One region of the Amedibacillus sp. YH-ame6 genome, then DNA from elsewhere that is predicted to be linked to it. Evidence: riboswitches for the same ligand, from Rfam matches in the RefSeq annotation. Region 1 holds a riboswitch; the other holds the start of a gene.
The links. Region 1 has a riboswitch for lysine ahead of ACWG0P_RS04165 (Na+/H+ antiporter NhaC family protein). Riboswitches for the same ligand answer to the same signal wherever they lie in the genome.

Region 1 (4,279 bases):
CTCTTCAATAGATTTCATCAAACGAGACTTCATGCTACGAATTCTAGTACGTTCTGCACGATATAAAATATATGCCTCACTTGTTCTAGCGTGACCATTTTCAATCAAAACCTTAACAACGGCATCTTGTACTTCTTCTACCGTTGGAATTGTATTCTGGTACATGTTGTTCAACAAACCTACTGCTTGTTCTGTCAACATTTCTGCTGTTGCATAATCTGCAGCAGTCCCCACCTCTTGTGCTACATGTGATGCTGCCAAAAAAATTGCTCTTGTAATTTTTTCTGGAGAGAAATGGATCTCACGACCATCTCTTTTCTTAATAACTGTAATCATAATGACTTCTCCTCCTCTATCATAAGAAATACGGTAAAACATAAAAAAAACAAAAGCTTTATATACGTATTTCTTTCACATCAGCTTTTTAATAGAAAGGATTGATTTCCGTTCTATGCCCATAGAAGATGGATACTATCCATAAGCTGATCTTCTTCGTACTATTATACAGTAAAAAATCTAATTATGGCATTGTAAATAAAAAAAATTCAGTTACATTTTTTATGAAACAATTTGCCGTTATAAATTCACTATTTATACCCTAAATAGTCACAAAATCTTGAATAAAACACTATCAGAAAAATCATTAAGAATATTTTAAATTCAAAAAAACCTTAAACTACCACTTTTGTGGATTCTTAAGGTTCTCTTTACTTAAAAAGATGCAGCTATATAATCACAGATTATTCCTGAACATGAACACTTTCTCTTCACAATCTTTTTGAAATCCGACATTCACTAGATTATTACGCATTGCAAAATTATGAACATCGATATCTCCAATCAGATTATCTATTTTGGCATGATATGCAATATCCATCGCTTTATTTAATAACACACTACTATAATGATATCCTTGTTTTTCAGGTAGAACTCCAATATAGGTGATACCCGCAACACCTTCCACCAACTCGTTGATTGCGACGAATCCAACAGGAGCACCCTGTACCCATAAGATTTGAAAGAATTTATTACTATCCTTATCTTCTAGGATTTCTTTTAATGTACTTTCAACACCTTCCTCTAATCCTAAATCTTTGTACTCTTTTTGAAGAAGTACATCTAGTGTGGTGGAACTTGCCTTTATCATGAGTTCTAATACATCTTTATATTCCATATCCATCGCGCTTGTAAATGTATAACCAGAGGTATCCTTGCTTATCGGTTTGATTGTGTAACTCTCCCTTTCTATGCATAAATTTGCATAGCACTGACAGGCTTTATATATTTTTTCATAATGTATCTTATCTGTATATAAATCTAAGCGCCACTCCACATTTCTAGGTAGTTGTATGAACACATCGCTTAAGAAACTATCGACTTCCTCTTGAGGTATATCTTCTACTGTGAAATGTGCTAAATAGTGCATTTCTTCGAAGATTATCAATCTACATACTACCTTTTCATCTTGAACTTTAACAAAGCATTTTTCCAATGGAAATCCTTCTTTTATTTCTTGTCTTAAGGACTCATTTTGTGCATCACTACTTGATGGCATAGAAACCATCGATTCTACAAATTCTTTACTACATGTTGTTGTTTTCATTGTTTAATATCCTTTCCATGTATGTTTGTTGCATAGGGAAAGAAAAAGCATCCCAAAGAAGGGATGCTAAACACACTGTTAGATTATATTAAACAGGCGTTTTGTATCTTTCCTTTGTTTCATTATTAGGTTTTTCATACAAACCACCTGCCTTTCATTGTTTTTATATTAACATGCACAGCATAAATTGTAAACTGGATATTGATTTACAAGTACTTCCATTGACATTTCGTTGGAATGATGGTAGTCTAAACAACGTTAATTGATAGAGGCGCAAATCACAAGAGTACATCTTCACATCTGCTTGGTGGCAGTGAATATGGAAAGGGTTATTTGCCGAAGAAACATATGAACACCAATTCAATGTTTCTGGTATTTTGCACAACATGCACAATACTGTCACTTTACATAAAGTGGAGAGCTATCTAAAGTATAGAAATTATATGCTTTGATGGAGTCTGTCCAACAAGGCATTTTTTTATGGAGGAGATGATTTTATGGAGTTTACCGCAACATTTTTCTCGCTATTACCACCAATTATAGCGATTGCTTTAGCACTGATTACAAAAGAGGTGTACTTGTCCTTATTTATAGGGATTGTATCAGGGGCGTTACTTGTGAGTGGGTTTCAAGTACTAGACGCAACAAATGTTATCTTTGATACAATGGGTGAAAATTTAGGAGATACTTGGAATATAGGGATTCTTATTTTCCTTGTATTTCTAGGTATGATTGTTTCCTTGATGAATCGTGCAGGTGGTAGTAAAGCATATGGCGCTTGGGCAAATAAAAAGATACATACAAAACATGGCGCATTATATGCAACGTTTGCCCTTGGTTCTTTTATATTTGTAGATGATTACTTCAATTGTTTAACCGTTGGGAATATTATGCGTGAAGTGAGTGATTCCTTTAAGATATCGCGTGCTAAGCTTGCTTATATTATTGATTCTACGGCAGCGCCGATTTGTATCATTGCGCCGATTTCTAGTTGGGCTGCGGCTGTTAGTGGATATACGAGCGGTGATGGGTTTACATTATTCCTTAGCACCATTCCTTATAATTTATATGCATTATTAACCATCGTAATGGTGATTCATGTTATACGTAATGATTTTGATTTTGGTAAAATGGAAGAGAATGAGAATTGTGCTGCATTAGGTGATGTTCACTTTGGCCTACATGATTATCAAAATAATGAAGAAATACCTACATCGGACAAAGGAAAAGTACTAGATTTGGTTCTACCTGTTCTATTCTTAATCATTGCTTGTGTTACAGCTATGATTTATACTGGAGGATTTTTCGAGGGTGTTGATTTTATTACTGCCTTTACAAATTGTGATGCATCTAGTGCTCTTGTATTAGGATCGTTCTTTACTTTGATTTTCACCTTCTTGTTGTACATTCCTCGTCGTATTATTCGTTATCAAGATTTCGCAGATTGTATACCGCAAGGATTTAAAATGATGGTTCCTGCCATTATCATATTAATACTAGCTTGGACATTAGGTGACCTTGTTTCTACCAAACTTGAAGCAGGTATATTTGTATCTGAACTTTTGAAACATGCGAGTATATCTTCCGCAATCTTACCCGCAATCTTATTTATTGCCGCAGCTGCTTTGGCTTTCTCTACTGGTACTTCTTGGGGTACCTTTGGTATTTTGATTCCTATTGTGACTGCTATCTTTGCAGAAGGAGAACCTTTATTAGTAATTTGTATATCTTCTATTCTTGCGGGTGCTGTTTGTGGAGATCATATTTCACCTATTTCAGATACGACCATTATGGCATCTGCTGGTGCACAATGTAATCATATTAATCATGTTACCACACAGACACCATACGCTTTAATTGTTGCCGTTTCTTGTGTGGTTGGATATCTTGTTGCCGGATTTACTAAGAACGTTTATATCACCTTTATTGTAGCTTTACTTACAATGGTAATTGTGAATAAAATTGTATGGAAGCTAAAGAAAAGGAAACGATGAATAATCGTCTCCTTTTTCATTTACACGTTAAATCTAAAATGCAATACATCTCCATCTTGAACAACGTACTCTTTACCTTCTAAACGAAGCTTTCCAGCTTCTTTTACAGCAAGTTCTGTTTCTAATGTATCAATATCATCAAACTTGTAACATTCTGCACGAATGAATCCTTTTTCAAAATCCGTATGGATAACACCTGCACATTGAGGAGCCATCATTCCTTTTTTGAATGTCCATGCACGACATTCATCTTCACCTGCTGTAAGGAATGTACATAAATCAAGAATATTATAAGCTGCTTTCACAACCTTATCTAAGCCACTTTCCGCAATCCCTAAATCATTTAAGAATTCGGTTTTTTCTTCTGCATCTAAAGAAGATAATTCTTCTTCAATCTTTGCGCAGATTGCGACAACTTGGTTGTTTTCTGCTTTCGCAAATTCTTTCACCTTTACATAATATGGATTTTCATCAGGATTAGAAATTTCTTCTTCTGACATATTCGCAATATAAATCATTGGTTTCAATGTTAACAAACTAAAAGCTTTGATAATAAATAGTTCATCTTCATTCAGTTCTACACTACGAGCTGGACTAGCTGCCACTAAAGCCTCTTGCAATTTCTTTAAAACTGCAACCTCTTTTATAGCATCTTTATCTTTATTTGTCATAGCTTTACGTT
Region 2 (4,279 bases), on a different contig from region 1:
CTCTAGTGTACATTTTACAACTGCATCATCTTCTTCGTGTGTCATAGTTGCGGATTCACCAGTTGTTCCTAATACAAGAATTGCATCTGTTTTATTTTCCACATGCCATTCTAAAAGTTCTTTTAATTTTTCAAAATTTACGGTTCCATCTTCATGGAATGGTGTAACAAGTGCTACAATACTTCCTTTTACATTAAACATAAGATGTTCTCCTTTTCGCGTTCTTACGCAATTATAAATCAAAAGCTTTAGCTAATACTTCTACTGCTTGTAGTTTATCTTTCTCTTCGATTGTTAATGAGATAGAAATTTCAGATGAAGTAATCATATAGTAAGGGATTTGATGTTCACTTAACGTTGTTAATACCTTTGCGGCAATCCCGCTATGAGTAGAAATCCCTACTCCAATAACAGATAATTTCACAAATCCCAACAATCTTGAAATTGGATATTTTGAATTTAGTTTATCAATGTTCTTAACGATGACATCACTTTGTTTTGTATTACAATAGAATTGAAAGTTTACTTTTCCATCGTGTGTCAAATGCTGAGAAATTGTATCAAGGTTGATATCTAAGTTCGCTATCATGCGAAACAATTCTCCTAAGAATACACCATCGTTTGGCAATTCGTTGACACGCATAATCGCATAATCATCTTTTACGCTGATGCCAGTAATAGGCATATCTTCTAAGTTCTTTGTTGTCTCCATAATATACGTTCCTTTTCTCTCATCTTTTTCCAAAGCTTTTCCTAAAAATAATTTAACTCCATATTTACTAGCAAGTTCTACACTTCTTGTCTCTAAGACACCAGCACCAAGACAAGCCATCTGCATCATTTCGTTATAGGTAATTTCATGTAGTAATTTTGCTTGTTTATACATTCTTGGATCAATGGTATACACCCCATTTACATCCGTATAGATACGACATTCCCATCCAAGTTTCGCTGCCAACGCTACCGCAGTAGTATCAGAACCCCCTCTTCCAAGAGTTGTTATTTCACCATGTTCTGTAGCACCCTGAAATCCAGCAACTACAACCACTTTTCCATCATCCAAATGCTTTTGCAGTGTACTAATTTCAATATCTTTAATACGTGCATGTGCATGATGATTGCTTGTGATAAAACCACACTGATATCCCGTTAATGAAATAGCACTTACACCCAAAGCATCAATGGCCATCGCCAATAAAGTAATGGTACGTTGCTCTCCTGTAGACAACAAAGAGTCCATTTCACGCTCATTTGTACTACCAATTTCATTTGCCATTTCAATCAGCTTATTTGTTGTTTTACCCATAGCACTCGCCACAATAATTAAATTATGTCCAGCGCGTTTCATCTCTACAGCATGAGCGGCAATTGCCTTAATTTGATCAATCGTCCCTACGCTTGTTCCACCATACTTCTCTACTACATTCATACATTAATTGCCTCATCACATTCCAAATCACATAAATCTTCAAAGCTTTCTCTTTTCACAACTACTCTTGCTTTTCCATCTTTCACAAAAACCACGGCAGGTTTTGATAGACGATTATAGTTACTTGCCATACTGTATCCATAAGCACCAGTTGTATAAAGAATCAATAAATCATTTTGTTGAGCCTTTGGTAACATTACATCTTCAATAAGGATATCTCCAGACTCACAGCATTTTCCTGCAACTGTTACTTTTTCTATTTTTTCTTCGTTCATACGGTTCGCAATATCACAAGCATACGCTGCTTGATATAATGCAGGACGAATGTTATCGCTCATCCCACCATCCACAAAGATATATTTTTTATTTTCTGTTTCTTTTTGATATCCAATGCGATATAAGGTAGAACCAGCTTCAGCCACAATGCTACGTCCTGGTTCAATCATAATCTTAGTTAAAGAAAGGTTATATTTCGCTTTCTCTTCTTTACAAGTTGTAAGGATTGTTTTGCATACTTCCTGTAAAGGAATTGGATGATCATCACTTGTGTAATATGCCGCAAATCCACCACCAAGATTTAAAGCGTGAATTTCTAGACTATATTCTTTTTGCATATCATCTACAAACTTCGCAAGTGTTTGTATTTCCGCAACATAAGCATCTTTATCAAAGATTTGAGATCCAATATGAGAATGGAATCCTTCAAATGTAATCTGTGGTGTAGATGTTAATGTTTTGATCATATCCGCAATTTGTTGTTTCATAGTTATAGAAGTTCCAAACTTACTATCCAAATGTGCAGTTACAATATATTTATGCGTATGTGCTTCCACTCCTGGATTCACACGCAACATTGTTTTGATTGATTTCCCACTTTGACGAACTGCCTGTACTAGCATTTCGCATTCCATAGCGTTATCCACTACAATGGTACCAACTCCATAAGTTAAAGCCATTTGAAGTTCTTCATAAGATTTGTTATTTCCATGGAAATACACACGTTCCATTGGAAAGTTTGCTTGTTTCGCAGTAAATAATTCTCCACCACTCACAACATCTAAACACAATCCATAAGCACTTACTAGCTCAATCAAAGCCTTACATGTAAAAGCCTTAGATGCATATAGTACTTCCGTTTCGAACTCATCACTTTGAAATAGTTCATAGAATTGACTCATTTTCGCAGTAATTTTGTTTTCATCATAAATGTACAATGGTGTACGGCAAGTATTTGCCAACTGTTCAACAGATACACCAGATATTTCTAATACGTTCTTGTCCATAAGGTCACCTCATCTATATATAAAAAGTCAGCAAGTAGAAATGTATCACTTACTGACTATCGCGTTATATCGATTGGAAAGTAAGATAGCACATCTACAGTACTGTAGACAGTTCTACGGATATTCTCCATAGACCCACCATTTTCCTATGCCTAGGAAAACAATTCGGCAAATTTGCTTCTATCTTAGATCGTTACCTGCCGGTTCCCTAAGATATTGTCGCATTCGCACCTCTATCAAATTCACACGTATCATAACACTATCTATGCAAAAAAACAATAGTTATATGAAAGAAATGACCATTATTTCATAAATTCTGAAAAATGTTACATATTCAATAGAGGTTTCTCTCAACTATAGTACCATGAACCATGTAATCAATACATACAGAAATAAACATTCTTGTTAAGAAAATATAAATGTAAGTATCATTTCTCTTACAATCAAAAAAGATGAAGCATATGCCTCATCTCAAGGATCCTAGAAAATAAAATACTAAAATTACAATCCCTAATATAATCGCAGTAAATAAGACCGTTCGAAAGGTAAAGACTTCGTTGAAGACATCTTCATTTTCATTTCGCATGACATCGAATATTTCTTGTTGTTGTTTGTCATCTAGGTGTTTTTCTTGCGAATGGAGATTCTCCTGATCCATCTTCTCACCCCTCCACACTACATTGTTAAATTTGTATCCATATTATACCATAAGCTTTTTAAAATTGTTGATATCTAACAAAACCGTAATAAAGTTTATATAAAGAAAAAAGAACGGTGTTGCTCTCCGTTCTCAAATGATACCATGTTTTTTGAAACAATGATAAATTCCATCTTCCTTACTAGAGGTCGTTTGTTCATCACTTAATCGAATCAATTCCTTATTTGCATTTGCCATGGCGACTCCACGATGTGCATGTAAAATCATATCTACATCGTTCATACTATCTCCGATCGCAATGGTATCACAAACAGGAATATGGAAATAATCAAGTAGGATATCCATACCCGTTGCTTTAGAAATATGGGCACACGTAATTTCTCCATTGATTATAGGGTTTTCATCCACGCCATGCAACGTCAATTTCAAGTGAGAAGATAAATTTTCTTGAACTATTCGACAGGCATTCTGCTCTTTCGCAAAAATAGCAATCTTCAAAATTTGTTCATAATCTTTATCCTGAAATTGTTGATAGGGTAACATATGAACACTTGCCATATATTGTCTAGCTAATTCACTATTCATATCCATTTCATTTTTAAATAAATCGTGAAAGAAGGAGAATCCCGTCTCATCTAAGAAGGAATCTCGTATCCCTTCAAGATTGAATCCTACATGATGTTTTTGTAAGAGTTCAATAACATCTACAATATCTTTTTTGTTCATAACTTCTTGAAATAAGAGTGTATCTCTTGTTTCCACATAACTTCCACAAGAAAAAATAAAGCCATCAAATCCTAAATCTAGTAAATCTTGTGCCACCTCTGGCTTTGCTCTTCCCGTTGCCAAGCAAACTTTATGACCATTTGCGCGGGCTTCCTTTATAGCGACTTTGCTTGATTCCAGTAT

Region 2: another riboswitch for lysine. It lies ahead of lysA (diaminopimelate decarboxylase); the one in region 1 lies ahead of ACWG0P_RS04165 (Na+/H+ antiporter NhaC family protein).

What each region holds. Positions count from the first base shown of each region.
Region 1 is NZ_JBSPEZ010000003.1:141,854-146,132, forward strand. Features, by position in the region: gene ACWG0P_RS04155 (anaerobic ribonucleoside triphosphate reductase) at 1-336, opposite strand, end outside; gene ACWG0P_RS04160 (GNAT family N-acetyltransferase) at 734-1,603, opposite strand; lysine riboswitch at 1,862-2,035, shown strand; gene ACWG0P_RS04165 (Na+/H+ antiporter NhaC family protein) at 2,101-3,597, shown strand; gene ychF (redox-regulated ATPase YchF) at 3,618-4,279, opposite strand, start outside.
Region 2 is NZ_JBSPEZ010000005.1:40,729-45,007, reverse strand. Features, by position in the region: gene dapA (4-hydroxy-tetrahydrodipicolinate synthase) at 1-201, opposite strand, end outside; gene ACWG0P_RS05370 (aspartate kinase) at 233-1,429, opposite strand; gene lysA (diaminopimelate decarboxylase) at 1,426-2,712, opposite strand; lysine riboswitch at 2,791-2,956, opposite strand; gene ACWG0P_RS05360 (hypothetical protein) at 3,179-3,370, opposite strand; gene ACWG0P_RS05355 (HAD family hydrolase) at 3,503-4,279, opposite strand, start outside.